One region of the Bacillus siamensis genome, then DNA from elsewhere that is predicted to be linked to it. Evidence: predicted binding sites of a transcription regulator. Region 1 holds the regulator's gene; each other region holds the start of a gene.
The links. The regulator Rex, encoded in region 1, represses fermentation and respiration genes when NADH is low (regulators of the CRP and FNR family bind a similar motif). The targets are predictions, from matches to a motif close to TTGTGAAATATTTCACAA.

Region 1 (7,619 bases):
CTTGATTGAGATCAGTTGAGAAATCAAGACTTGAAGCCCCCTTATCAAGTCCCGACTTAATATTATTGTCTATTTCAATTTTACTGTCTCCTGAACCAACACTAATAGTTGAAATTTGATCGAATGCCCAATTCTTCGGCAATGGATAGCCTAAATTTGCACTAAATCCCGTGGACATATCACTTACAAAACTGGTTGTTGCCCAACCTTTCTCCGATACTTGACTGCAAACATTCCGAGCTCCATATATTCCAACTTTATAACGGTTCCCCAGATATTTCATTTGTTCATTGATACCCTTAAAGTGTGGAAGAATTTTGTTAGTTATATCATCTCCTAAAGCGTCAAAATCCACGGCAAAATATATTGTTGTTCCATTTTTAAATCCATAATTTTTGGCAGCTGTAAAAGCATCTTGAGCATCTCTTTTCCCTTGAGCTTCACTGAAATATCTTGAATTATTCCCATAAGTTTGATATATCGGAAAAACAGTTAAACCAGCATTAAAAATAGTTTTTAATTCGCCAGGTTTTATTTTTTTCTCCAATCCTCCTGGAATGTCTACAAGATAACGACCAATACTTTCATAGCCTGCATTCTTTAAAGCTTTAGCTCTAGCAGGCGTAACTTCTGTTATACAATCACAAGCTGTACCCTTGCGATTAGGATCTCCTTTACTCTGCAACAAAGAGAGCCAAGTTTGTTTTCCTGTAACTCCATCGGCTGGCAACTTAACAAACTGTTGGAATTCACTTACTACATTTTTTAATAGTGTACTGTACTGTCCATTGAATTCTCCCGGATTGAAACTATTTACATATAATGCATATTGAAGGAGCTTAACAAAGTTTGCATTAGTACTCCCTATGCTAAGAGTTGGTAAAAGGTTGGTCGTAGAAGGCCCTATTGATCCCGTTTGTAGAGAGGGAGCAATTCCCTCTTCTGTTTGAATACCGTATATTAAAGCTTTATTAGTCCCTCTTTGGTAGTAACCATCACAGGGCTGGACTCCAGATGTTTTGTAATATTTTGAATTAAGATCTCTTTGCATTTCTCTAATTCTAGAATTACCACCTGATGTGAGCACATAAGCATCCATAGTTAAAAATGCTTTAAATATATAGGAATAAACTTTCCCATCACGAATAGGCAGTCCCGCATCAGTTTGTAATTTAATTACTGCAGCTTTAGTCCCTTCTCCAAAAGTTCCTGTAAATCCAGTTGGATTGTAACCTTTACAATACATTGCTCCTTGAAGAATTAGTACAATTCTTTTTCCTTTGTCATCAGTAGGAATACGCCCAATTTCCATTTCTCCCCATGATTTGTAAGCCACTTCAGTTCCTGGTCCAAAATTATCAGCAGGTGTAGAGATTCCAAGTTCAATTTGCAAAGCCCTAGTTAAAGCATACATCGTGGACCAACCAGTTTTCCCACTTTCAGGGGCTGGAACGAAGCCAGGCTTTCCAGAGTAAGCAGCATTTACCCATAGTTGTACTTTCTGAATCATTTCATCCATTATGATCACCTCTTTTATAGTATTCATATCTAGGTGGCAAGCGTATGACAAGGAAACCCTTCACAGTTGAGAAGGGTTTCATCATACTATGGCAAAATTCATCAATAGGCTTTTTTTGCATTAAAATACTTATAAATGAAAAATTAAGACATTTTAAATTAATACATGCAATTATTGAAAAAGGTAAGCGGAGTCAACAATAAAATATATACCTACTTTTCACCTTATAAATAAAAAAGGATGCTTCCTCTAAAGTCCCAGCAGACTTTTGGAAGCATCCTCAATAAATGTTATCTTTTTGCTGTTTTTTCAGCAGATTGGGGTGATAATAAACGGTCAAACCCTTGTTATATCAAGGGTTTTCGCCGTTTAATTACATCATTCCGCCCATACCGCCCATGCCGCCCATGTCAGGCATTCCTGCACCGCCGGCGTTTTCTTCCGGTTTGTCAGCGACAACGGCTTCAGTTGTCAGGAGCATTGCTGCTACAGACGCAGCGTTTTGCAGAGCAGAACGCGTCACTTTTGTCGGGTCAACGATACCTTTTTCGATCATGTTTACCCATTCGCCAGTTGCAGCGTTGAAGCCTACGCCGATTTTTTCGTTTTTGAGGCGCTCAACGATGACAGATCCTTCAAGACCAGCGTTGTGCGCGATTTGACGGATCGGCTCTTCAAGCGCGCGAAGCACGATGTTGATACCTGTTTGCGCATCGCCTTCTGCTTCAACTGCAGCGACTTTGTTGTATACGTTGACAAGCGCTGTACCACCGCCGGATACGATGCCTTCTTCAACAGCTGCGCGAGTTGAGTTGAGGGCGTCTTCGATGCGAAGTTTACGCTCTTTCAGCTCAGTTTCAGTCGCAGCGCCGACTTTGATGACAGCTACGCCGCCGGCAAGTTTCGCAAGACGCTCTTGTAATTTTTCTCTGTCGAATTCAGAAGTTGTTTCTTCCACTTGAGCGCGGATTTGGTTAACGCGTGCAGCGATTTTTTCAGTATCGCCGGCGCCTTCTACGATTGTTGTGTTTTCTTTCGTTACCACAACTTTAGAAGCGCGTCCCAATTGTCCGATTTCAGTAGATTTCAGGTCAAGACCTAAATCTTCTGTGATCACTTCTCCGCCTGTAAGAACGGAAATGTCTTCAAGCATTGCTTTACGGCGGTCACCGAAGCCAGGAGCTTTAACGGCAACAGCGTTGAATGTGCCGCGAAGTTTGTTGACAACGAGTGTAGCAAGAGCTTCACCTTCAACATCTTCAGCGATCAGAAGCAATGGTTTGCCTTGCTGTACAACTTGCTCAAGCACAGGAAGGATTTCTTGAATGTTTGTGATTTTTTTGTCTGTGATTAAGATGTAAGGATTGTCAAGAACCGCTTCCATCTTATCAGAGTCAGTCACCATGTAAGGAGATGCATATCCGCGGTCGAATTGCATACCTTCCACAACTTCAAGCTCAGTTGTGAAGCCTTTAGACTCTTCGATTGTGATGACGCCATCGTTTCCTACGCGCTCCATTGCTTCAGCGATAAGGCTTCCGACTTCCTCATCAGCAGCAGAGATCGCAGCAACCTGAGCGATAGACTCTTTGCCTTCGATCGGCTTAGAAATTTCTTTTAAGTTTTCGATTGCAACAGTTACGGCTTGTTCCATACCTTTACGGACGCCGACAGGGTTTGCTCCCGCAGTTACGTTTTTCAGGCCTTCACGGATCATAGCCTGCGCAAGAACTGTTGCAGTCGTTGTACCGTCACCGGCAACGTCGTTTGTTTTGCTGGCTACTTCAGCTACAAGCTTCGCACCCATGTTTTCAAACGCGTCTTCAAGTTCAATTTCTTTTGCGATTGTCACACCGTCATTTGTAATTAACGGAGAACCGAATTTTTTCTCCAGAACCACGTTGCGTCCTTTTGGCCCTAAAGTTACTTTTACAGCGTCAGCAAGCGCATCGACACCGCGAAGCATAGCGCGGCGTGCTTCTTCACTAAACTTAATATCTTTTGCCATGTTAACGAAACCTCCTCGAATTTTTAAAAGTATTTATTTGCTTAGCCGATAACAGCTAAAATGTCGCTTTCACGTAAGATTAAGTATTCAGTACCTTCGTATTTCACTTCAGTACCGGCGTATTTTGAGAAGATAATGCGGTCGCCCTCTTTTACTTCTAAAGCAACGCGCTCTCCGCTTTCCAACACGCGACCTGAACCGGCTGCCACGATTTTGCCTTCTTGCGGCTTTTCTTTTGCAGAATCCGGTAATACGATTCCGCTGGCAGTTTTTTCTTCAGATTCTACGAGTTCAATGACAACGCGATCACCTAATGGCTTTAACAATGTAATAACCTCCTCAATAGTATGAATATGTAATTTTAGCACTCAGCTCTAAAGAGTGCTAACACAATTATTATAATAAAGAATCTCACTTCCAATTTCAAGTCATAAGAATAAAAAATTTTCACGCTTACATCATTCTCTCTTACAGCGATTTTCTCCTTTTTTCACGTCTGGTTCACTTATGTTACAATAAGAACAAATAAGTTGATTTTATAGGATAAAGGAGTACATATCATTTGAGAAAACAGTATTGGTATATCATTTTGACATACGTTATCATGCAGCTTTCCGCATTGATCGGCATTCCTTTAATGTACAAATTCGGCTATGCGGGCGGGCATCCTACGAATGCGAATCTCACCATGGCTCAGGGGATTTATTCCGTCGTAAGCTTTTTTATCTGCCTGATTATCGTTCTCTTGATTTTGAGAACCGCGCCGAAGCAGACATTAAGAAACGGGAAGAAAGCATCCGCCGGCATGTCCGTTCTCTGGGCGGTCGCGGGAATATGGCTCGCTTTATTTTCTCAGGGTATCGCCGGAATGATTGAGCAGTATGTCTTTCACGTGAACAGCGGTTCCGAAAACACGAAAGCCATTCTCAACATTATAAAAGCCATGCCGCTCATGATTATCGTTTCTTCTATCGTCGGGCCGATTCTTGAAGAAATCATTTTCCGGAAGATCATCTTCGGTGTATTATATGAAAAAACGAATTTCTTTTTCGCCGGACTGATCAGTTCCGTCATTTTCGGCATTGTGCATCAGGACCTCACACACCTGCTGCTATATACGGCCATGGGCTTTACCTTTGCGTTCTTGTATGTGCAGACGAAACGGATTATTGTGCCGATATTCGCCCATGTCATGATGAATACCATTGTCGTGGTCATGCAGCTCGGCCCCGCCCAAAAATATATTGAACAGCATAGTGAACAAATGCAATTAATTATTGGAGGATTGTTTGTATGAGGAACCCAATGACTTGGGGCTTGATTTATTTCGCAGTCGGCTGTATCTTTACGTATTTGGCCGCAAGCTCGCCGGGAAGTATGTGGTCTTTTTATTCCATACTGCTGATGGTTTTCGCCGCTTATAATATCAGCATCTCGTTTAAAATGTTCGCTTTCTCATTTAAAGTGAAAAAAAATCAAAAATAAAGAAAAGCCATTTCTCATCATGGAGAAATGGCTTTTTTTATGCTGATACGTCCTGGTCGGATTCACTGCTGCCGGTCTGCCTTTTCCGGTACGCCGCTTTTGAGATCAGGATACTGATCTCATATAAAATGCAAAGCGGAATCGTAATCATCAAGTGAGACAGCAGCTCAGGCGGCGCAATCATCGCGGCGATCACGAGCAGCACAAAATACGCGTACTTCCTGATCTTCGATAAAAACATCGGCGTGACAACCCCGAGCCTCGTTAAAAACATGATCAGCACCGGCATCTGAAACAGCAGCCCGAACGGAATCGTCAGCTGCAGCAGAAAATGAAAGTACTCGCTGATTCCGATCACTTGGTTGACATCGAGGTCATTCGAGACCCGCTTCATAAAATCAACGACCAGCGGAAATAAAATATAATAAGAAAATGACACACCGCCGACAAACAGCACAATCGAAATCGGAATATAGCTGAGTGTTACTTTGCGCTCCTTCTCATACAGCCCCGGGCTGACAAACGCCCAAATCTGATAGAGAATAATCGGCGAAGTCAAAATGATGCCGATAATAAACGCGAACTGCAAAAAGATAAACAGCGGATCCGTCAGGTTAAAAGCATTAAGGGTGAGCTCTTTTACTTCATCGGCTTTTTGAAGATACACAATGATAGGTTTTGCCAGAAAAAAGCCGGCAATAAAGAAAACCGTAAAGGATAACGCCACAATCAGCAATCGTTTCCGAAGTTCGGCAATATGCTCCACAAGCGTCATTTGATTCACTCTCATACGCGTCATCCTATCTTACTGTTCTTCTTTCTTTTTTTCCTCTTCTTCACCGGCTAATCCCTTAGTGGCGTTCTTAAATTCACGAAGCGTGTCCCCCGCGGCTTTTCCTAACTCGGGAAGTTTCTTCGGACCGAAAATAATCACCGCCACCACACCGATAACAGCCAGGCTTCCAGGACCGATCATGTGCAGCTCCTCCTTTCGTTATTCAATTTCTTCCAAAACAGAATAATGCTTTAAGAAATAAACCAATGATTGAAGCTCTACAGCTAAATCTATATGATGAATTCGAATGTGATCCGGCACATTCAAACGGGCCGGCGTAAAGTTTAGGATTCCCTTGATTCCGAGCGACACGAGCCGATCGGTGATTGACTGCGCGGCAACCGCCGGAACGGTAAGAATCGCCACGGGTTCATCCTTAATGTGAAGTTCTAAATCATTAAGAGCATAGACAGGCACGCCGCCTACCTCAGTTCCTATTTTACTCTGATTCACATCAAAAGCCATAGATATTTTTGTGTTATTATTTTTTGTGAAATTATAGTGAAGAAACGCCGTCCCTAAATTCCCGACACCGATCAAAATGACGTTCGTCGTTTCATCCTGATCCAGTGTTTTTCTGAAAAATGACAGCAGGTAATCCACATTATAGCCGTATCCTTTTTTGCCGAGCGCCCCGAAATAGGAAAAATCCCGGCGGATCGTGGCCGAATCGACTTTTACCGCATCGCTCAGTTCAGCAGATGAAACGCGCTGCTTTCCTGACGCGTGTAAATTCTTTAAAAAGCGGTAATAAAGCGGCAGCCGTTTTGCTGTCGCCTGCGGAATTTTTGATTGATCCTTGTTCATGATTGGTCCTCCACTTTATACTCAGATGCATCTCTTTTAAAATCACCGTTTTTGCCTCCCGTTTTTTCCATGAGGCAGGTCGGGCCGATGACCATTCCTTTATCCAGCGCCTTGCACATGTCATAAACGGTCAAAGCGCAGACTGAAGCCGAAGTTAGCGCTTCCATTTCCACACCTGTACTCCCTTTCGTTTTTACGCTTGCCTGTATATGAAGAACGGCTTCGGAATCCTTTTCCTCCCAGCCGAATGAAATGTCGACGCTGCTTAAAGAAAGCGGGTGGCACATCGGGATAATCGCTGAGGTCTGCTTTGCAGCCATGATTCCGGCCACCTGTGCGACAGCCAGTACGTCTCCTTTTCCGATCTCGCGGTTTTTGATTCTGCTGTACACGTCATGCTTCATGTGTACGCTGGATATCGCAGCGGCAGTACGGACTGTTGAAGATTTATCGCTTATATCCACCATGCGGGCACGGCCTTCTTCATTAAAATGAGAAAATCCATTCATATTTAAACTCTCCTTACTTCTGATCATACACTATTTTCTCCCTGATGTCTTATCCTATAATGTTCCAATTCTGATGTATTGTTTGCTGACAGCAGGTTGATAAGCTACACTTAACTTATTATAACAGAGGTGAAATAATATGATGATCTTACAAATTAATCAGCTGTCCAAATCTTTTGGCGCTGATCCTATTTTAAACAATATAAAGCTTGAAGTCAGATCTCGGGATCGCATCGCCATTGTAGGCAGAAACGGAGCCGGCAAATCAACTCTCCTTAAAATTATCGCAGGTCACCTTTCATATGAAAAGGGTGAATTAATCAAACCGAAAGAATTAACGATGGGATATCTTGCCCAGCACACAGGCTTGGAATCCCAGCTTACCATAAAAGAAGAACTGCTGAGTGTTTTTGATTTCCTGAAAGCAATGGAAAAAGAAATGCGTTCTATTGAAGA
Region 2 (7,619 bases), 770 kb from region 1:
TTCATCGTTTCTTTTATTTCATACTCTGTTTCAATATCAAGGTGAGCGGTCGGCTCATCCAAAAGGAGAATCGGACGGTTTCCTAAAAAGGCTCTGGCCAGCGCGACACGCTGAGCCTGCCCTCCGCTGAGCGCCCGTCCGCCCTCGCCGATCCGGCCGTCAAGACCGCCGGGCAGATCACGGATCAGTTCGGAAAGACCCGCCGATCTAGCGGCCTGCGCCGTTTCCTCACGGGAAGCATCAGGATGATAAAACCGGATATTATTCAAAAGCGTGTCATCAAAAATGTACGGATGCTGCGGAATATAGAGCAGCTGCTTCTGCCAGCCGTCCGACTGCAGATGCGAGCGGGATTCACCGTTAACCTTGATCTCACCGGACGCAGGCTCTAAAAAGCCGCCCAGCACATCAATGAGAGTCGATTTTCCCGCGCCGCTTTCCCCGATAATCCCGATTTTTTTCTTCCCTTTAAAGGACAGATTAAATTCAGACATCGATTCACGGACGGACAAACGCGTAAGCTGTAATTCATCTCCGTCAGTCCACGTATCAAGCTCGAGCGGCTTTTCTTCTTTAAAACCGGGCTGCGCCAAAATCGCCTGAATGGTTTTTCCCGCTTCCTGCCCGTTTAATGTCGCGTGGTAATCATTTCCTACCTCGCGGACCGGGAGAAAGTATTCAGGCGCGAGAATCAGCGCGGTCAATGCCGGACCGAGAAGAATCTGTCCGTCTATCAGCCGCAAGCCGAGGAACACCGCCACTGTCGCCACCGACAGCATCGTGAAGAAATCAAGGGCGAATGATGATAAAAACGCGACCCGGAGCGTGCTCATCGTCGCCTTGCGGTATCTCTCACTGACATGAAAAATATTTTTGCTGTGTGATTTGCTTAATCCTAAAAACCGCAATGTCTCCAGTCCGCGGAGCGAATCCACGAAATGATTGGAAAGCGTCTGATAGGACTTCCATTGGCGATCGGCTTTTTTCTGTGCGACAAGTCCGAGCAGAATCATAAATACAATCAAAATCGGAAGCGCAAGAATCAGAATCAAAGCCGATGTTTTATCCTGAAAAAACACGTAAATGACAACGGCAGCCGGCACGATCGCCATGCTGACCATTTTCGGCAGAAACAGCTCTAAATAGCGGCGGAACTGGCTGATGCCTTCCATCGCCAGCGTCACCATCCGGCCTGTCCCCTCTTTTTTCGCAAAGCGGGGGCCGAGACGGAATATTTGCTCAAGAAATCTTTTTCTTAAGTCTGCGCCGGTTTGCGCGGCATATTGGTACACGATTTTCTGCCGGACCGTTGTCACCGCATGCCGGACCAAAAACGCAAGCAGGAAAAAGCCGATAACCGGATAAAGAGAAGCAATCCGCTTCCCGTTAAATAATCCGGTTACCGCCTGGCTCAGCCATTCCGCCTGCAAGATAATGGCGGCCGTTTGTATGATCGTTAATCCCGTAATGATCGCAAGAATCCGCTTCATTCCTTTATAAAGAAACAGGTCTTTTCCCATTAATAAGTCATAGGCTCCTTATGGCTGACGCGTTTCCGGAAGACATAATAGCTCCAGATCTGACTGCCGATGACAAACGGCAGCAGAGTCAGTGCGACAATTGTCATGACTTTAAGTGAATAATCACCGGAAGACGCGTTAGCTACTGTTAAGTCATACGCGCTTTTCAGCGAGCTGACCATGACGCGCGGGAACAGGGAGATAAAAATCATCGCGACTGTCAAAGCGAGACCCGCGCCGGTCATACCGAATGCCCAGCCGTCTTTTTTCTTGCTCATGAACACAATGGCAAGAACGTTGCAGATGACAATCAGCACGAATATTGGAATCGTGATGTTTGCCCGGCGTGTAAACATATCCGTATCGTATGCAGACATCGCAAAGAAAGCAAGTACAACAAGAAAGATAACACCGATTACGCGTTTTGCCATTTTTCTCGCACGCTCTTGTAAATCACCGATCGTGCGCAGGGTGATAAACATTAAACCGTGCAGGAATGAAAGAAGGGTGACGGCTGCTCCGCCAAGAACGGAATACACGTTCACAATATCTGAAAAACCCGCGTGAATGTTCATGTGTCCGTCAATCGGCACGCCGCGGAACAAGCTTGTAAAGATAAGGCCGAATACAAACGGCGGGATAAGGCTTCCGAAGAAAATCACCCAGTCCCATGTTTTGACCCATTTCAGATTGTTCACTTGCCCGCGGAATTCAAATGCCACGCCGCGGCCCATCAAGGCAAGAAGAATGATGATAAACGGAATGTAATATCCGCTGAGCATCGTTGCATACCAGTTCGGGAATGCTGCGAAAATCGCTCCCGTACCTGTGATCAGCCACACCTCATTCGCATCCCAGAACGGGCCGATGGTGTTAACCAGCACTCTGCGTTCTAATTCATTATGGCCAAGAAATCGGGTCGAAATGCCGACACCGAAATCAAAACCTTCTAAAAAGAAAAATCCGACAAACAAAATCGAAACGAGTATAAACCAAAGATCATGAAGTGACCCCATGGTAGACCTCCTGACTGAACGGATCTGTTGATACAGGGACATCCTTGTGATCATCATGGTCCGCACCTTTTTTAATTTCACGAACGAATAGGAAAACAAGCAGCGCGCCTAAAATCAAGTACATGACGCCGAAGCTGATAATTGAAAACAGCAGAGATCCTGTCGTTACGTTAGGCGAAACGGATTGTGCGGTCGTCAATTGCCCCATGACCGTCCACGGCTGGCGCCCGATTTCAGTCATAATCCATCCGGCAGAGTTCGCAATGAACGGGAATGCGATCAGTGCGATCATGCCCCGTAAATACCACTTGCTTGTATGAAGCTTTTTGCGGCGGTTCAGAATAAAGCCGGCAATCGCGGCGAAAATCATAAGCGCGCCTGCACCCGCCATGATGCGGAAGCTCCAGAACGTCGTTTTAACAGGCGGGATATAGTCGCCTTTTCCGTACGTTTTTTCGTATTCTTTTTGAAGAGTTTTCATCCCTTTAACACTGCCGCTGAACTTCTGATAAGCCAAGTAGCTGAGTGCGTAAGGAATTGAAATTTCTGATGTGTTTTTTTCTTTATTCGTATCAATGTTCGCAAAAGCCGTCCATGCGGCAGGATCACCGCTGTCATCCCAAAGCGCTTCACTGGCGGCCATTTTCATCGGCTGTGATTCCATTAAATGCTCAGCCTGCATATGTCCGCTGAACGCAACGCCGATACCGGCGATCAGACCGACAATCATTGAAAGCTTGAAAGATTTATGGAAGAAAGGCACTTCTTTTTTCTTCAATAATTTATATGCGCTGACACCGGCGATAAAGAAAGCACCAGTTGCAAGCGCCCCGAAAATGACGTGAGGGAATTCAACCCAAAGCTGAGGGTTTGTCAAAAGCGCCCCGAAATCATTCATTTCCGCGCGGCCATTTTTAATCGCAAAGCCGACCGGCTCCTGCATGAATGAGTTTGCCGTCAAAATCCAGAAAGATGACATAATCGTCCCGAAGGATACAAGCCAAATGCAAAGCAAATGCACTTTTTTAGATAAACGGTCCCAGCCGAAAATCCATAATCCGATAAAAATAGATTCCATAAAAAACGCCAAAAGCGCTTCAACCGCAAGCGGAGCTCCAAATACGTCTCCGACAAAACGAGAATAATCAGACCAGTTCAATCCAAACTGGAATTCCTGAAGAATCCCTGTGACGACGCCGACAGCAAAGTTAATTAAAAAGAGATGTCCCCAAAATTTAGCCATTTTGAGATAGGTCTCTTGTTTTTTGACAACATAAAGCGTCTCCATCAAAGCAACCATAAACACAAGCCCGATAGACATAGGCACAAACAGGAAGTGAAACAATGTTGTAGATGCAAATTGTATGCGGGCTAAAACCAACTCACTCATGATGTTTTTCCTCCAATCTGGTAAATTGCTCAACATTTCACAAACACGACAAAACCATTGCTCGGTATTTCACAAGAAATGATATATTTGCTCAATGTTTCACAAATTTGTCAAAACTAATGAATTATCAGCCTGCACTCCCTAGGGGGCAGCTGCTGTCATAGAAATGATTCAATATCATTACTTTACAACGATTCCGCCTAAAAAAAAAGATCGATATACCTAAAAATAGGCTGAAATTGTGACCGATTAATGTCGAATTTGTAGAGATTTTATGTCGGCACCTAGGATTTTTGTCCCTTCCATATCGTACCTCTTTTTTATTCGTGTGGCGAACAAAATGCTTTATTCAGCGAGAAAGGCCGCCATATCGCCTTTTTGAGAAAGAAAATGAGAGGAAAGTAAGTTTTCTAGTAAATTCTTAATATATGAACAATTTAAATTTTTTAGTATACTTTAAATGGGGATATTTTTCACTACATAACGACTGGGGGAACAAGCATGGGAGAACTTCAACCAAATTTGCAAACGGATTCACTCCAAAAACAGCAACGGACTGATAATTGGTTTGCCAGAGCAATGAATATAAGAATCGGCATTATTCCTCTTCCTATCTATATCCTGCTCTTCTTGCTTATTACGGTGTTTGTCATGAAACACGATGTAAAAAGCGACATCCTGACATCGATTGCGGTCATGAGTTTTTTTGGATTTACCTTCGGCCAGATCGGAAAATCCATTCCGATCGTGCGTTCCATCGGCGGCCCTGCGATCCTCGCAACCTTTATTCCGTCCGCTGTCGTCTACTACCATCTGCTTCCGAAAGACATTATTACATCAACAACAAAATTCACGGAAAACTCTAACTTTCTCTATCTATTTATTGCCGGTATCGTCGTCGGCAGTATTCTGGGAATGAAAAGAGAGACTCTCGTCAAGGCTTTCGTCAAGATTTTCATTCCGCTGATTGCCGGTTCGATCGCGGCCGCCATCGTCGGCTTATGCGTCGGGACGCTGCTCGGGCTCGGTTTTCAGCACACACTGCTTTATATTGTCGTCCCGATTATGGCGGGAGGTGTCGGCGAGGGCGCGATTCCTTTATCCATCGGCTACTCCGATATGATGCCGATGTCCCAGGGAGACGCCTTTGCGCTTGTGCTGCCGTCCATCATGCTCGGCAGCCTGTGCGCCATTATGTTATCGGGTTTGCTGAACGTCATCGGGAAACGCAGGCCGGAATGGACGGGCAACGGGAAGGTTGATAAGTCTGATCAATCCGCTCCTGTATTGGAACAGCCGGCCAATGACAATGCGTTTAATCTGTCTTTTTTCGCTTCGGGGGGGATTTTAGCGGTTTCCCTGTATTTAGTCGGCATGCTGGCGCATGATTTCTTTCAGCTTCCGGCTCCTGTCGTGATGCTCGTCCTTGCCGTGCTTATTAAGCTGTTCAGGCTGGCGCCGGCCTCGATTGAAAACGGAGCTTTCGGCGTTTCGCGTTTTTTCTCGACGGCCGTGACCTATCCGCTCTTATTTGCGATCGGCGTTTCAATGACACCGTGGGACAAACTGATTGCGGCTTTTAATATCAGCAATATCATTACCATTTTATCCATAGTCATTACGATGATAGCCGTCGGTTTTCTGACCGGTAAATGGCTGAATCTGTACCCGATTGAGACGGCGGTCATCAATGCCTGCCATTCCGGTCAGGGCGGCACAGGCGACGTCGCGATCTTAAGCGCCGCTGAACGGCTTGAGCTTATGCCGTTTGCCCAAGTGTCGACCAGAATCGGCGGGGCGATTACCGTGAGCGTCACCCTCCTGTTGCTTCATCAATTCTATTAAACGGAAAAAAGCCTCCGCCATATGCGGAGGCTCTGTTATTTCATCACATTTTGGATATAAGAGCCGAATGCCGTACCGGACATGCCCGGCGATACACGGACACGGTGAAGCGAGTAAAGCCCCTGATCTCTCGATGCCGCTCCCGGCTCCGTCGTGACCGCCATACGGTAGCCTGCAGCAGCTGCGGCTTTTAAAGTTTCCTTATTATATCGTCCGACAGGGTAACTGATTACAGACGTCCGCTGCCCGAACATTTGGTCAAATAAACGCTTAGAGTCCGCCATTTCGCGTCGCTGCTGCTGAGGCGTGAGCCCGTTCAATTCGAGATGGTTCATCGTATGGCTTTGAATGGAAATGCCGTGTGCGGCCATCTCCTTCATCTGCTTCTCAGTCAGGTGATTTTTATGTCCGATAAAGTTACCGATCATGAAGATGGTCGCTTTCATCTTATATTTCTTTAAAATGGGATACGCCGCTTTCACATTGTCGGTATAGCCGTCATCAAATGTGATCAGCACGCATTTTTCACGCGGCTCTCTATCCTCCGTCAGCATCAGATAGGCTTCTTCCGGAGTCATCGTATAATAGCCGTGATCATGAAGCCACTTCATATGCTGCTGAAATTCTTCCTTCGGCACACGCAGGCTGTTTCCCTCAGAAATGCTGTGGTACATCAGAATCGGCAGTCTCGCCGTTCCTTTCGTTTTAACCCAGGCGGACGTATCCGGCTCCTTTTTGATTTGGCGCTTTACAGACTTTTCATCGTGGTGCGCTTCTGCCTTCGGAATGCTCTCTTCGGCACTTGCCTCATGGTCCGAACAGGCGGCAAGCGTTAACAGAGCAGCCAAAAGGCACATGCACGTAATCATGCGTTTCATGGTTTTCCTGCTTTCTGTCTACTATTTACTTTTTATATCGGTCGACGGGCAAAAATTGTTACATCAAAAAAGCCGGACATTCAGCTGTCCGGCTTTGCGTCATGAGCGGATTCTGATTTCTGTTTCACTGTCGAAAAAATGAGCTTTATTCATGTCGAAAGCGACAGTCAATTCCTCACCGGCATGAATGTCATGGCGGGCATCAATCCGGGCGATAAAATCCTGATCCCCGATCCGGGAATAAACCATAATTTCTGACCCGAGCAATTCCGCGACATTGATTTTAGCTGTGATGGATGAATTCTTATAGGATTCTACCACAATCAGCTCGTCATGTATGTCTTCCGGGCGGATGCCGAAGATCACATCTTTACCGGCATAGCCTTTTTCCCGGAGCATTTTCATTTTCCCTTCCGGCACGCTGAGAGCGGCTGAACCGATCTGAATAGCGCCGTCAGTCAGCTTTCCTTTAAAAAAGTTCATCGCGGGGGAGCCGATGAACCCGCCGACAAAAACGTTTTCCGGATGTTCATAGACTTCTTTCGGCGTGCCGATCTGCTGAATCTTCCCATCCTTCATGACTACAATGCGTGTCGCCATCGTCAGCGCCTCTGTTTGGTCGTGCGTCACATAGATCGTAGTTGTTTGCAGTCTTTGATGGAGCTTAATAATTTCAGCCCGCATCTGCACCCGAAGCTTTGCATCCAGATTTGACAGCGGCTCATCCATTAAAAACACTTTGGCGTCCCTGACGATCGCCCGTCCTAATGCAACACGCTGCCGCTGCCCGCCGGAGAGCGCCTTCGGTTTGCGGTGCAGATACTCTGTGAGCCCCAGCATTTTCGCTGCTTCTTCGACCCGTTTTTTAATCTCCGGTTTCGGCATCTTTCTCAGCTTCAGACCGAAAGCGATATTATCATAGACCGTCATATGCGGATACAGCGCATAGTTTTGGAACACCATGGCGATA
Region 3 (7,619 bases), 630 kb from region 1:
GCGGACTGCCTGCTTAGGCGTTCCGCCGAGAGAGAGAATCAGCTGAATTTCTTCCTTCCGCAGATCCGCTTCCGAACTGAGCCGGTTTAAAAACAGGCTTGAAAGCACCATGGAATTTCCGATGACCATGCCGCTTATCGGAATGACATATCTTGAAGTAAACGGAATGATATGAAGGGCGAGTAAAATTCCCTGTGTCACGATTTCCACAATAGCCAGTGTCTGAAAAACGCGCCAAAATGAACCGATCCGCATTTTTTTCCGTTTGGCGACATTATGCGAAGCGGCCGTGAGCATAAGAAGCACCATGAGTAGGATAAACACCGGGTGATCACCGTGGAAAATCAGCGACAGCACATAGCCGATGATGAGAAGCTGAATGACGGCCCTGACGGTTGCGATGATCATATCTTTTTCTACGCCGGCTTTAAAAGATTTAGACAGAAATAAAGCGATAATGACAAATACACTTGTAAATAACAGAGAAAGATAATCCATATCAGCACCCGCTCCCTTGTAAAAGCGCCCGGGCCTTTTCGTGTTTCGGTTCTTTAAAGAATGTTTTCGTTTCCGCGATCTCTAAAAGCCTGCCCTCGGCCATAAACCACACCGTATCGGATATCCGTTCCGCTTGTTCGAGGTTATGAGTGATCCACAGGACCGTCAGCTGTTTTTGCCGATGGAGCTTTGTAATCAGCTTTTCGATGATGAGAACAGATGTGGGGTCCAGAGCCGATGTAATTTCATCGAGAAGCAGGATAGACGGCAGGCTGGCGAGGGTTCTCGCCAACGAGAGCTTCTGCCGCTGTCCGCCGGATAATTCTTTTGCATTCTGATCCAGAAGCCCGTGCGGAAGATCAGTGAAGGCTGCGAGCTCTTCAGGCGTATAGTGCTGCACGCCGTGAAGTTTTTCTGCGAGCAGAAGGTTGTCCCGCACCGTGCCGTCGATGACGGGAGCTGACTGGAATGCAAGGCCCGCGGTTTTCCTGAGCTCTCTGATGTCCCAGCACCTTATTTCTTTTCCGAATACAAGCACTTCGCCTTCATCAGGTGTATTCATCAGATTGCACAGTGACAGCAGCGTGCTTTTCCCCGCGCCGGACGGCCCTATCAACGCCGTAATAGAGCCTTTTTGGATATGTCCGGTTACCTGGTTGAGGACATCAAAGGACGTATTGTTTTGTTTATAGCGTTTGCCGGCCGACAGAAAAGATATTGCCGGAATTTCTTCTTTCATACAGGATGACACCTTTCGTAAAAAAATCAGGAACCGGTGAGATCGGCTGCCGTTTGTTCCGCCGTTTTCGGGTCTGCCTGCCGGGAAGCGAATGTATGCATGACCATTCCCGCAATAATAATGAACAGTCCGGCAAACGAAAGAAGTGACGGAAACGCTGCGGATAAAAAGACGATCTCGCCGATCAGCGCAAACAGAACCTCTCCGGATTGCGTCGCTTCAACAGCAGCGAGCTTCTGCGGCTCATTCCTCACCATATCGGTGGCGCGGAAAAATAACACGGTCGCGATAACGCCCGAACTGAGCGCGACGATAAAGGATTGGAATGTCTGCCCCATTGACGGAAGCCCGTCTCTGTGCCAGCCGAATGCGGCGATCAGAAGCCAAAACGGAAGGCTTGCGAGCGTCATGCCGAGCACGCGCTGAAACGTGTCGAGTTTACCGCCGTATTGCTCCAGCATTTTTCGATTGCCGAGCGGATAGGCAAATGCGGCGATGACGACCGGCACAACACTGAATAGTATCGTGCGCCCGGACAGAGAGCCTGCATGCTGAAGCTGAATCAGGCCTGCTCCGATCAGGATGATGACGGAAGTAACCAGCGAAATCAGCGGGATCTTTTGTCTGACGGGAACCGGGCCCGCCGGTGAATCTTTTGTTTCATAGAAAAACGGCGACAGGAGCACACCCGCGACAATTGTAACCTGCCACGTGCCGGCGATCAGCCAGCCCGGCCCGTATGCCGCCGCAAAGGTAATCGGGGCATAAAAAAGCACGAAGCCGGTAAAGCTCCACTTCAGCCAAAAAAACGGTTTTTTCCGGATTTCATGCCAGAGCGGCACCCATTTTCCTTTCGCATAAACGATCAGAAATAAAAACGGAACCATAAAAAGAAAACGCAGTGAAGAGCTCCACATCCAGTTTCCGCCGGAAAGCTCCATCGCCCTGTTTAAAATAAATGTGACTGCAAAAAACAGAGATGCCAATATTCCGAATATGATGGCTTTCATGAAATCCCTCATTTTGACACATATTTTTTTATACTATACTATTCACCGGCAGGCTTCGCAATGGAATATGTGAAAATAGCGTTTTAACAACTGATGAATGGGAAACAGACATATACGGAGGTGAACACAATGCAGAAAGAGGATATTGAAGTTCTTTATTTTGAAGATGACGGCCGCATTCCGAATAATCCGAATCTCCCGCTTGTCATTTATAAAGCGGTATTTAATGAAGAAACGGTACAAAAAGCGGAGTCCGTCCTCCGCCGGCACGATTGGTCGAACAGCTGGACGGGCGGAGTATTTCCGTATCACCATTTTCACAGCACCACCCACGAAGTTCTCGTCGCGGTAAAAGGAAACGCGGTTTTGAGGTTCGGCGGGGAACAAGGCGCAGACGCCGTTCTTCAAACTGGAGACGCAGCGGTCATTCCGGCCGGCACCGGACATAAAAAACTGTCGGCCAGTTCTGATTTTACCGTGATCGGGGCTTACCCGGGCGGCCGGCAGTACGATACAAAAACGGAGAAAAATGATAGAATTTCAGAAGAAATCAGCCGTGTCCCGCTCCCGGAATATGATCCCTTTACGGGAAAAACGGGCCCGCTTATAAAAATGTGGGAGAAATGACAGGGGAAAAGCGGATGGTCTGTAAAAAAATAGCCTAAAAGAAACGTTATGACACCCCCGCCATATAAATAATTTCATAAACGAAACAATTCACGTTCAAATTTTGTTCAAAAAGTGTTATTATATAAGAGTAATTCAAATTGGGGTTTTTTATGTTTGCTATTTTCAGAGAGGAAAAAGAAATTTTGACTTATTCAATTGTTTTTGTTGATATAAAAATAATACTGAATATGGCAAAGTGAAAAACTGGGTAGTAAACATTTATTTTTGTAACTGATTGTGCACGGATTCACAATCTTGCTTTTTCATGCTTTTCTGCATGAAAGGGGAAAGGCTACCCTTTCCAAAAAAATCAGCACACTGCTTATAGTAAAGGAGAATCGGATATGCCAGAAACAATCGATCAAACAAATGCATCTGTCAGCCAAGGCCAACGCGATCTTATTGATCAGCTGTTAAAACCTGAAGTTCAAGAATCACTGACTGTTTTAGTGGATCAGCTACCAAAACTGACTGAGTTAGTAAATATTTTAACGAAGTCTTATGATTTTGCACAGTCTGTAGCGACAGACGAAGTATTGAAGAGCGATACAGTGGGTGCGCTTACAGAAATTCTTGAGCCTGTGAAAGAAACAGCGAAAGATATTGCGGCTACTGCGATCGAAGCAAAAGACCGCGCGGATGCAAGCAATGACACGATCGGACTTTTCGGCCTGCTGCGCATGCTGAAAGATCCTCAAGCGCAAAAGCTGTTCCGTTTTGCTAACAGCTATCTTGAAATCATGAACGAAAAACAAAAATAATCTCAGATTCAAATTGATATAAAGGACGGAGGATATACGATGTCAAAACATATTGTCATTTTAGGCGCTGGTTACGGCGGAGTTCTTTCTGCTTTAACCGTTCGCAAACATTACAGTAAAGATGAAGCACGCGTAACCGTTGTGAACAAATACCCGACTCACCAAATTATTACGGAACTGCACCGCCTTGCAGCCGGCAACGTGTCTGAACAGGCTGTTGCTATGCCGCTTGAAAAACTTCTTAAAGGAAAAGACGTTGACATTAAAATCGCAGAAGTCAATTCTTTCTCAGTTGATAAAAAAGAAGTCGCCCTTTCTGACGGTTCTAAGCTGACTTATGACGCGCTTGTTGTCGGACTTGGTTCAGTTACGGCTTATTTCGGCATTCCTGGACTCGAAGAAAACAGCATGGTGCTCAAATCCGCTGCGGATGCCAACAAAGTATACAAACACGTGGAAGACCGTGTGCGTGAATACTCTAAAACGAAAAACGAAGCTGATGCAACGATTCTTATCGGCGGAGGCGGCTTAACAGGCGTTGAGCTTGTCGGTGAGCTTGCTGACATCATGCCGAACCTTACGAAAAAATACGGCGTAGACCATAAAGAAATCAAACTGAAACTAGTTGAAGCAGGTCCGAAAATTCTTCCTGTTCTTCCTGATGATCTTATCGAACGCGCGACAAAAAGTCTTGAAAAACGCGGCGTTGAGTTCTTAACAGGTCTTCCTGTTACAAACGTGGAAGGAAACGTCATTGATCTGAAAGACGGTTCAAAAGTCGTTGCCAACACATTTGTATGGACAGGCGGCGTACAAGGCAACCCGTTAGTCGGCGAATCAGGTCTTGAAGTGAACCGCGGCCGCGCGACTGTTAATGATTTCTTACAATCTACTTCTCACGAAGATGTATTTGTTGTCGGAGACAGCGCAGTATACTTTGCGCCGGACGGCCGTCCATACCCGCCTACGGCGCAAATCGCATGGCAGATGGGTGAACTTGTCGGTTACAACCTGTTCGCTTACTTAGAAGGAAAAACGCTTGAAACATTCAAGCCTGTAAACTCTGGTACGCTTGCAAGTCTCGGACGTAAAGACGCGGTTGCCATCATCGGAGCGAACTCTACTCCGCTGAAAGGTCTTCCGGCATCTTTAATGAAAGAAGCAAGTAACGTACGTTATTTAACACATATCAAAGGATTATTCAGCCTGGCTTACTAATCCTTCAAATGACACTGCCGACTTTCTCGGCAGTGTTTTTTTATGTCTGAATGTTAACGTGAACAGTCAGCGCCGCGGCTGATGCGCTGAATTTCTGTCTTCCGTCATCAGGGTTTCTTTCAGGCATCAGGCTGATCAATACCGGCTAATCCGAATACATCTCAGACGAAAGGCACGTTAATCGGGATTATAGGCTCCTTTTGCTGTGCGCCATGCTGATTATCGGTATGATGGATAAGCTGACAGACAGGCAGCATGCCGAGCCCGTTCAGGACTTACATCATGCAAAACCTAACTTTAGTGATTTTATGGACTGTCCGTTAATGGTACAATAGAAATAAATGACAGTATACAGGGAGAAAGGAAAACCGATGGTAACCATAAAAGATATCGCAAAACTCGCTAACGTATCCCACACAACGGTATCCCGGGCACTGAACGGCAGCCCCTACATTAAAGAGCATACAAAACAGAAGATATTAGAGCTCGCTTCACAGCTGAATTACACACCGAATGTAAATGCAAAAAGCCTCGCCATGCAAAAGTCCCATACGATCGGACTGTTTTTTACAAGCGTCACAAACGGAACTTCACACAGCTTTTTTTCCGATACCATCAAAGGAGTAAACCGCACAATCAGCGAGGAATATAATTTGTTCGTCCGCGCGATTGACGACCTGAAAAGCTTTGAAACCATTACGCCCATGAGATATGACGGAATCATCTTAATGAGCCAAAGCGACAGTGATAATTCCTTTATTTATCATATCCGTGAGAAAAACATTCCGCTCGTTGTGCTGAACCGGGACATTGATGACCGGAGCATCACGAATATCCTGTCAAACGATAAAGAAGGCTCCAGACAGGCGGTCGACTGTCTGATCGCAAACGGACACAGAGATATCGCGATCATTGAGGGAAAAGAAGGATTCAGGTCAACTTCTCAGCGGAAAGAAGGCTATTTGTCATCTTTAATTGATCATTCTATTCCGATTAAGCAAGAATACAGTGTAAAAGGCCGCTACGATATGGAGAGCGGCAGTCAGGCGATGGAAAAACTCTTGGCGCTTCAATCACCGCCTACCGCTGTTTTTTGTTCAAATGATGATATGGCGATCGGAGCGATGAACGCCATTTTCGCCAAAGGTCTGAACGTTCCCGAAGACATATCCGTCATTGGGTTTGATGACATCGGCATTTCACAGTACATGACGCCGAGGCTTTCGACCGTAAAACGCCCGGTTGAAAAAATCAGTATCCTCGGCGCAGAGAAGATTCTGGCGCTTATCGCTGATCCGAATACGGCGGCGGAAAAAATATATGAAAACACTGAGGTGATGATAAGAGATTCAATCAAAAAACTCACATAAACTGCCCGTCTGAATATCCGGGTTTTTTGTACGGAAAAATGTTAACGTGTGCATAAATGCAGCAGGAAGCGGACAGCTTGCGGCAGCTGCATTCAATATCCTGAAAAATTCCTTCAGTTCGGTGAAGGCAATTTCTTGCGGGCTTTATCAGTCCGGCAGATCGATTTTTAAGTCCGGTGTGACGTTATAAGGGAAAAGGCGATCCGTGAAAGGGTTGCTTTTTTGTTTTGGAATGAATTGTGAAAATGGGAAGTCCCGAAAATGCAGGCAGAAGAAAAATGTTACTGCATACTTGATTAAGTTATAATCATGGAATGACACTTTAAATAAAGGAAATTTTCATAATATATAATTATTATGGAAGATTGATTTTCAGATCACGTAATGTCAGAGGAGGCTCTCATGAATCACATTTTATATATTGAAGATGACCAAGAAATTGGTCAATTTGTAAAGGATGATTTAGAAGATCGGGGCTATATGATGATATGGCTCACTTCTTCCTATCATTACGAAACATATATAGAAAAGGCAGATTTGATCGTGCTTGATATAATGATGCCCGGTTTAGATGGATTTACAATCGGTCAAAGAATGAAAAAAACACATCCGCAGATCCCGCTCTTGCTTTTAACAGCCAGAACGGGTCTGGAAGATAAACTGAAAGGCTTAGGATTTGCGGATGATTACGTCACAAAGCCCTTTCATCCCGATGAACTGGCCGCTCGAATCGAAGTATTATTAAGAAGATTTGACAAGACTGCCATTCATGAATTGAAGCTAAAACACTTAAGTGTTCATTTGAAAGAAAAAAGAATTTTAAATCATCAAACTCATGAGGAAATATTTTTAACTGACAAGCAGTTAAGGATTTTTTTGCTTTTGCTTAGACATCCCAATCAAATATTAACAAAGGAACAAATTTATGAAAATATTTGGGAACAGCCTTATATCGAAGGGGATAAGACGTTGATGGTGCATATCCGGCATTTACGGCAAAAAATCGAGATCAATCCAAATGAGCCGGAAATTCTTGAAACAATCAGAGGGATTGGATACAGGATTAAACAATGAAATTATCAACAAAATACCTTATTAATATCGTTGCCTCCATTTTGTTTTTTCCGATAGCCTTTTTAGGCGTGAATTTTTTATACTATGTCACATTAACATACATGTTAGATCACCAGGGGCAAGTACACTATGAACCAAACAAATTGGAAAGTGATTGGAAGTCTGATGTGGAAGATTTTTCAGGGAAATCCAATCGGGAAATTACGTCTGCTTTCCCTCACATGAAGCAATATAAACACTCTGATATTGTATGGATAAATGATAAAGGAAAGGTGATGTT
Region 4 (7,619 bases), 910 kb from region 1:
TGCAGCGTGCTTTCTAAAGCGGGCTATGATGTGAGCCGCGAATACTATATAAATGATGCGGGCAACCAGATTAACAATCTGGCGCTTTCCGTTGAAGTCCGTTATTTTGAAGCGCTCGGTCTCGAAAAACCGATGCCGGAAGACGGCTACCGCGGTGAAGATATTATCGCTATCGGGAAAAAGCTTGCCGAAGATTTCGGCGACCGCTTCGTACATGAAGAGGAGAGCGAACGCCGGGCATTTTTCCGTGAATACGGCTTAAAGTACGAGCTTGATAAACTCCGCTCCGACCTGGAGAATTTCCGCGTGCCGTTTGACGTATGGTATTCTGAAACGTCACTATATGAAAACGGAAAAATTGATCAGGCGCTCGAGGCGCTTCGCGAAAAGGGCCATGTATACGAAGAGGACGGCGCGACATGGTTCCGTTCCACAACGTTCGGCGACGACAAAGACCGCGTGCTGATCAAAAAAGACGGCTCATACACTTATCTGCTGCCGGATATCGCATACCATAAAGACAAACTTGACCGCGGATTCGACAAGCTCATCAATGTATGGGGCGCGGATCACCACGGCTATATTCCGCGTATGAAAGCGGCAATTGAAGCGCTCGGTTACAAAAAAGGCACATTGGAAGTTGAAATCATTCAGCTCGTTCATTTATATAAAGACGGCGAAAAAATGAAGATGAGCAAACGTACGGGGAAAGCCGTCACGATGCGTGATCTGATTGAAGAGGTCGGTCTTGACGCGGTCCGTTATTTCTTTGCGATGCGCAGCGCTGATACGCATATGGATTTTGACTTGGACCTTGCCGTATCGACATCTAACGAAAACCCTGTGTATTACGCGCAATATGCACATGCCCGTATTTGCAGCATGCTTCGCCAAGGGGAGGAGCAAGGACTTAAACCAGCGGCGGATCTTGATTTCAGCCATATTCAATCAGAAAAAGAATATGACTTGCTGAAAACAATCGGCGGCTTCCCTGAGGCAGTGGCAGAAGCGGCGGAAAAACGAATCCCGCACCGTGTCACAAACTATATTTATGATCTGGCTTCCGCTCTGCACAGTTTCTACAATGCGGAGAAAGTCATCGATCCGGAAAATGAAGAGAAGAGCCGCGCGCGCCTCGCTTTAATGAAAGCGACGCAAATTACGCTGAACAACGCGCTTCAGCTGATCGGGGTATCGGCTCCGGAAAAAATGTAACCATTCATGAAAGGACAAAGTCTTCGGGCTTTGTCCTTTTTTTGTATATAAAACGTGTGATGTACTTCACAATCCCGCACACCGAGTTTTTGTATGATAAGACTGATATTGAATCAGTGAAAGGGGCAAGCCGAATGATCAATCGTCAACATATTCAATTATCGTTGCAGTCATTAAGCTTAGTGGCAGGGTTTATGGTGTGGGTGCTGATTTCATCGCTCATTTCCCAAATGACATCAGATATTCATTTAACCAAAGGCGAGATTTCATTGGTGACGGCGATTCCCGTTATTCTCGGATCGCTTCTCCGCATTCCTTTAGGGTATTTAACGAACAGGTACGGGGCGCGGCTGATGTTTATGATCAGCTTCATCCTGCTTTTGTTTCCCGTGTTTTGGATCAGTATCGCGGATTCTTTGTTTGATTTAATCGCGGGCGGCTTTTTCTTAGGGATCGGAGGAGCGGTATTCTCAATCGGAGTGACGTCGCTTCCGAAATATTATCCGAAAGAAAAGCACGGTGCCGTCAATGGGATTTACGGTGCCGGAAACATTGGAACCGCCATTACCACTTTTGCGGCGCCGGTTATCGCTCAGGCCGCGGGATGGAAAGCAACCGTGCAGATGTATCTCGTTTTGCTGGCTGTTTTCGCATTACTGCATGTTTTGTTCGGCGACCGGCATGAGAAGAAGGTCAAAGTTTCCGTAAAAACCCAAATCAAAGCCGTTTACCGAAATCATGTACTGTGGTTTTTGAGCATGTTTTATTTTATTACGTTTGGCGCCTTTGTCGCCTTTACCATCTATCTGCCGAACTTTTTGGTTGAGCACTTCAGGCTGAGCCCCGCGGATGCAGGTCTGCGGACGGCCGGCTTTATTGCGGTCTCTACACTGCTCAGGCCCGCGGGAGGATTTCTTGCCGATAAAATGAACCCGCTCCGCATTTTGATGTTCGTTTTCGCAGGGCTTACGCTGTCAGGCGTTATGCTGTCTTTCTCGCCGGCGATCGGCCTCTATGCGTTCGGATCACTGACGGTGGCAGTCTGCTCAGGGATTGGAAACGGGACTGTTTTTAAACTGGTGCCTTTCTATTTTTCGAAGCAGGCGGGTATTGCAAATGGTATTGTGTCTGCTATGGGCGGGCTGGGCGGTTTTTTCCCTCCGCTGATTCTGGCAAGTGTATTTCAGGCAACGGGCCAATACGCGATCGGGTTTATGGCGCTTTCAGAGGTTGCGTTAGCCAGCTTTGTCCTTGTGATCTGGCTGTATTGGCAGGAAAGAATGAAAACACATACGGAGAGAAACAGTCAGAGCCTCAATTCATAATGATCCATTCACAAGATTGTTAGTTTTTTCTGGGTGAGTGCAAATCAAGTCACGTTACAATATACATACGCAACGTGACTTTCTTCGAGGTGAGCTCATGAATATTCTCTCTGTCCGAAAATCTGATAAAGAACTTCTTTCCCGTGAACTGCATGAATTGCTGGAATCAATCAGCACGAAAAAGAAAATGAAAAAACACACCTATTTGTTTCAAGAAGGAATGGATGCAGAAGAGCTTTATCTGATTCAATCAGGGCTCATTGAAATCGGCAAGCTGACGTCTGACGGAAAAGACCTGACACTTAGAATCTGCCAGAAACACGATATTGTCGGGGAACTGACACTGTTCACAGAAGAGCCGAGGTATATGCTCAGTGCAAAAGTGTTAGAGGACGGGGAGGTGCTCGTCATTAATAAAAACAAGCTGGAAAAGGAATTGATTCAAAACGGTAATTTGACGTTTGAATTTATGAAATGGATGAGCACCCATCTGCGAAAAATCCAGTCTAAGATCAGGGATCTGCTTCTTCACGGCAAAAAAGGGGCGCTCTATTCCACCCTTATCCGTCTGTCAAACAGCTACGGGGTGGAACGAAGCGACGGGATTCTGATTAACATTGTGCTGACAAATCAGGATTTGGCAAAGTTTTGCGCGGCGGCACGGGAAAGTGTCAACCGCATGCTGGGAGATCTGCGCAAACAAGGGGTTATTTCGATAGACGAAACCGGAAAAATTATTTTGCACAAGCGGGACTATTTACGATGTGAAATCGAGTGTGAAAACTGTCCGCTGGAGATTTGCAATATTGACTGAAAAAACAAGGACAGCCGGTGTCCTTGTTTTTTCAATTTGTGATACATATACACATGACGGCGAAAAAGAAGCCGGCATTCACGATTTCCAAAATACCGATCGTTTTCGCGGGCCAATTTCTCCCGTGAAAAAACCACGCCCGCAAACTGCTGGGGATAAAAGCGAGAAATGCCCAGCCTGCTCCGAGAAGAGCGGATAAAAAGGGGAGCAACAGGTGATAACCCCATGACCAGTATGCAAATCCTCTGTTTTTTTTCTCCCGGATGACCGACTTCACATAAAAGGAACTTCCAATAAAAAATAGAGCAGATTGAGAGAGAATGAACCAAGCCCAGCCGTCAAGAGCCCCCGTTCCCAGCCAGCAGCTCGCAAGCCCGCCTGAACAAAAGAACAAAACTCCCGCCATATCATTCACGAGTGCCCGTTCGTTTTTTCGGCGGGCATAATGCATATGGATAAGAAACAGCGGCAATAAAGCAAGGCCGACCCAGACGAGCTGCGGTTTATGATAGATAGAAATGATCAAAAAGCAGCATGCCGGAAAACCGTAAATATATATCCACTTTTGATAGGGTTTGAGCCGTTTCTTTTTTAAGGCAAGCGAAACGGGATAAACCGTTAAGTAAAGGAAAAGCCAGCCCAGAAAGAGCGGAATATGCCAGAAAACCGGGCCTCCCTTGACTGTGCCGAGTAAAAACGGAATCAGCAGCATCGCCCATGCGCCGTGCTGATTCGGAATCATCACCTTCATCGAAATCCTCCTTTTGTATGTCATTATAAATGCAGGCATCCTCCTGAGAAGTGATATTCATCATACAAGCTGTGAAATACATCACTGACGCACAGGCTCAATCGGGCTACACTAAAGCTATCATCAGCACAGGAGGCTTTCCTATGAATCAGTGTGACTACTTATTATTTCTGAAACAACTTCCTATGTTTAACGAAGTGCCCCTGTCCATTGTCGAAACTTTGCTGAAAAACGGGACGTTTATCAGCGGCTCATCTGATCAGTCTCCATCCTTTCTTCATTCACAATCCGTTTATGTTGTATTAAAAGGCAGTATCCGTTTTAAGGACAGCAGGCTGCCTGAAGGATCGCAAACCGTTGCGCTGTGGGAAAAAGGCGATGTGTTACCGATTGATGAAAAAGGCGGGCATTCTTTATCGCCTTTTATCTCAGTCAATGCCTCACCGGACATTCTGGCACTGCATATTCCATATTCCGTTTTTAAGCAGATGATGTCTTACCATCCGCGGCTGCAAATGAATTTTTTGGTGATGCTTCAGCAAAATGTCTTTTGTTCCTATCAGTTGTTTTTGAGGTATCTGCATACATCACGCGATGAAAACGCCGAGCCCGGTTCTTAAATAGAGCCGGTTTTTTTCTTTGAAAGAAAACGTCCTGCTATGAACGCCGCCGTCTTTCCTGCTCCTTTGTGTGAACGTTTTGTGAAAAAAGCGGAGTGTGTGACATAGTTCACAAGGAAATACGCTCTCTCTGTTTATAGTGTACGTAGCATCACCTGACTCGGAAGGAGTGAATGATCATGAAGAAAAAGAAAATGAGTCCGCTGTTCAGGAGATTAAACTATTTTTCTCCTATTGAACATCATTCAAATAAACATAGCCAAACCACTAGCGAAGATCGTGATTGGGAGAATGTATACAGAAACAGATGGCAGTACGACAAAGTCGTTCGCTCCACCCACGGCGTCAACTGTACGGGTTCTTGCAGCTGGAATATTTACGTGAAAAACGGAATTGTCACGTGGGAAGGACAAAACTTGAATTATCCATCAACAGGCCCGGATATGCCTGATTTCGAACCGAGAGGCTGTCCGCGGGGCGCCAGTTTTTCGTGGTACATCTACAGCCCGCTCCGTGTGAAATATCCGTACGTGCGCGGTGTGCTGATCAATTTGTGGCGGGAAGCACTGCAGGCGCATCAAAATCCGATTGATGCCTGGAAATCAATCGTTGAAAATCCTGAAAAAGCGAAGTCTTATAAACAGGCAAGAGGAAAAGGCGGGTTTGTGCGCGCTGAATGGCCGGAGGTGCTGAAGCTGATTTCAGCCTCTCTGCTGTATACAGTCATGAAATACGGGCCTGACCGGAATGTCGGCTTTTCACCGATTCCGGCGATGTCCATGATCAGCCACGCATCAGGTTCGCGATTCATGTCGTTAATCGGCGGCCCTATGCTCAGTTTCTATGACTGGTATGCGGATCTTCCGCCGGCGTCCCCGCAAATTTGGGGCGACCAGACGGACGTTCCGGAAAGCAGTGATTGGTACAATTCCGGCTATATCATCACATGGGGTTCAAACGTTCCGTTAACGAGAACGCCTGACGCACATTTTTTGGCGGAAGCCCGCTATAAAGGCGCTAAGGTCATTTCGATCAGTCCGGATTTTGCGGAATCCTCAAAGTTCGCCGATGACTGGCTCAGTATCCGCCAAGGTACTGACGGGGCGCTTGCGATGGCTATGGGGCATGTCATTTTGCAGGAATTTTACGTGAATCAAGAGACGGAGCGGTTTATCAAGTATGCGAAGCAATACACGGATTTTCCATTCCTCGTCACCCTGTCAAAAGAAAACGGCGTATACACAGCGGGGCGGTTTCTGCATGCGAAGGACATCGGGCGGCAGACAAAGCATGATCAATGGAAGCCTGCAGTCTGGAATGAACAGACAGGCGCTCTTGCCATACCGCAAGGAACAATGGGCTCCCGCTGGGACGGTTTGCAGAAATGGAACCTGCACATGATCGATGAAAACACCGGGGAACAGATCGAGCCCCGTCTCTCTGTGCTTGGAATGGAGGACGAAATCGGCTCGGTGCGCATTCCGTATTTTTCAAATGACGGAAACGAAGTGCTCAAGCGGGATCTTCCTATTAAAAAACTGGACCTGAACGGCGAAGAGGTATGTGTCACGACCGTGTTTGACTTGATATTGGCCAATTACGGCGTGAACCGGGGCATCGGTCAGCAATCAGCCGTATCCTATGATGATCCTCGTCCGTTTACACCTGCCTGGCAGGAACAGATCACAGGAATTAAAAGAGAAGCCGTCATTCAGATTGCGAGAGAGTTTGCTCAAAATGCGATTGATACTGACGGCAGATCCATGATTATCGTCGGAGCGGGGATTAACCACTGGTTCAATTCCGACACAATCTACCGCGCGGTGTTAAATCTTGTTTTACTCGTAGGCGCTCAAGGCGTAAACGGCGGAGGCTGGGCTCATTATGTCGGTCAGGAAAAGCTCCGTCCTGCTGAAGGGTGGCAGACGATCGCAAATGCAAAGGACTGGGAAGGCGTGCCTAAGCTGCAAAACGGCACCTCATTTTTTTACTTTGCGACAGACCAGTGGCGTTATGAAGACCAGCCGATCAGTGACTTGGCTTCACCGATCGCTTCGTCATCCCGCTACAAGCATCACGCCGATTACAATGTGCTAGCGGCACGATTAGGGTGGCTGCCGTCCTACCCGACTTTCGATAAAAACGGCATTGACCTGTACAAAAAAGCTGAAAAAGCGGGGGCGGCGACACCTGAAGACGTTAGTGCGTACGTAGCCTCACAGCTTCAGGACAAAAAGCTGAAATTCGCGATTGAAGATCCAGACAATGAAGCCAATTTCCCAAGGAATCTCTTCGTATGGCGGGCCAATCTGATCTCAAGCTCAGGAAAAGGGCATGAATATTTTCTCAAGCATTTGCTGGGAACGACGAACGGTTTGATGAATGATGACAGCGACAGCATCCGCCCTGAAGAAATCAAATGGCGGGAGCAGGCGCCGGAAGGCAAGCTCGACTTGTTAATCAACCTTGATTTTCGAATGGCGGGTACGGCGCTGTATTCCGATATCGTGCTGCCGGCGGCGACATGGTATGAAAAACACGATCTCAGCAGCACGGATATGCACCCGTTCATCCATCCTTTTGCTCCGGCCATCTCAGCTCCGTGGGAATCGAGATCAGACTGGGATATTTTCAAAGCACTTTCAAAAAGCGTTTCCGATCTTGCGGAAGAAATCGAGCTGGGGCCGGTGAAAGAAGTGGTTGCGACGCCGCTCCTCCACGACACGATGCAGGAGCTGGCCCAGCCGTTCGGCAAAATCAATGACTGGAGCAGGGGCGAATGTGAAGCCATTCCGGGAAAAACGATGCCGAACATCCAAGTCGTTGAACGGGATTACAAGCACATCTTTCATAAAATGACCGCGCTCGGACCTTACACCGGTTTAAAACCGAGC

Region 2: ABDB98_RS18435 (cytochrome ubiquinol oxidase subunit I) is a predicted target of Rex. The motif match lies at 4,014-4,031, and genes of this name have one in related genera.
Region 3: ABDB98_RS06375 (DUF1641 domain-containing protein) is a predicted target of Rex. The motif match lies at 3,152-3,169, and genes of this name have one in related genera.
Region 4: ABDB98_RS17710 (nitrate reductase subunit alpha) is a predicted target of Rex. The motif match lies at 4,823-4,840, and genes of this name have one in related genera.

The regions. Positions count from the first base shown of each region.
Region 1 covers NZ_CP155579.1:578,037-585,655, reverse strand. Annotated here, with positions in the region: gene ABDB98_RS03115 (glycoside hydrolase domain-containing protein) at 1-1,519, opposite strand, end outside; gene groL (chaperonin GroEL) at 1,893-3,527, opposite strand; gene groES (co-chaperone GroES) at 3,569-3,853, opposite strand; gene ABDB98_RS03100 (CPBP family intramembrane glutamic endopeptidase) at 4,090-4,824, shown strand; gene ABDB98_RS03095 (YdiK family protein) at 4,821-5,012, shown strand; gene tatC (twin-arginine translocase subunit TatC) at 5,050-5,811, opposite strand; gene ABDB98_RS03085 (twin-arginine translocase TatA/TatE family subunit) at 5,818-5,988, opposite strand; gene ABDB98_RS03080 (redox-sensing transcriptional repressor Rex) at 6,007-6,654, opposite strand; gene moaC (cyclic pyranopterin monophosphate synthase MoaC) at 6,651-7,163, opposite strand; gene ABDB98_RS03070 (ABC-F family ATP-binding cassette domain-containing protein) at 7,303-7,619, shown strand, end outside.
Region 2 covers NZ_CP155579.1:3,707,918-3,715,536, forward strand. Annotated here, with positions in the region: gene cydD (thiol reductant ABC exporter subunit CydD) at 1-1,520, opposite strand, end outside; gene cydB (cytochrome d ubiquinol oxidase subunit II) at 1,520-2,536, opposite strand; gene ABDB98_RS18435 (cytochrome ubiquinol oxidase subunit I) at 2,520-3,926, opposite strand; gene ABDB98_RS18440 (2-hydroxycarboxylate transporter family protein) at 4,428-5,771, shown strand; gene ABDB98_RS18445 (polysaccharide deacetylase family protein) at 5,807-6,649, opposite strand; gene ABDB98_RS18450 (ABC transporter ATP-binding protein) at 6,749-7,619, opposite strand, start outside.
Region 3 covers NZ_CP155579.1:1,204,057-1,211,675, forward strand. Annotated here, with positions in the region: gene ABDB98_RS06355 (ABC transporter permease) at 1-498, opposite strand, end outside; gene ABDB98_RS06360 (ABC transporter ATP-binding protein) at 500-1,237, opposite strand; gene ABDB98_RS06365 (DMT family transporter) at 1,264-2,247, opposite strand; gene ABDB98_RS06370 (cupin domain-containing protein) at 2,377-2,874, shown strand; gene ABDB98_RS06375 (DUF1641 domain-containing protein) at 3,261-3,677, shown strand; gene ABDB98_RS06380 (NAD(P)/FAD-dependent oxidoreductase) at 3,717-4,895, shown strand; partial or broken gene ABDB98_RS06385 (hypothetical protein) at 5,003-5,230, shown strand; gene ABDB98_RS06390 (LacI family DNA-binding transcriptional regulator) at 5,267-6,265, shown strand; gene ABDB98_RS06395 (response regulator transcription factor) at 6,668-7,339, shown strand; gene ABDB98_RS06400 (sensor histidine kinase) at 7,336-7,619, shown strand, end outside.
Region 4 covers NZ_CP155579.1:3,565,685-3,573,303, reverse strand. Annotated here, with positions in the region: gene argS (arginine--tRNA ligase) at 1-1,215, shown strand, start outside; gene narK (nitrate transporter NarK) at 1,350-2,540, shown strand; gene fnr (fumarate/nitrate reduction transcriptional regulator Fnr) at 2,638-3,354, shown strand; gene ABDB98_RS17720 (YwiC-like family protein) at 3,386-4,105, opposite strand; gene ABDB98_RS17715 (Crp/Fnr family transcriptional regulator) at 4,249-4,725, shown strand; gene ABDB98_RS17710 (nitrate reductase subunit alpha) at 4,905-7,619, shown strand, end outside.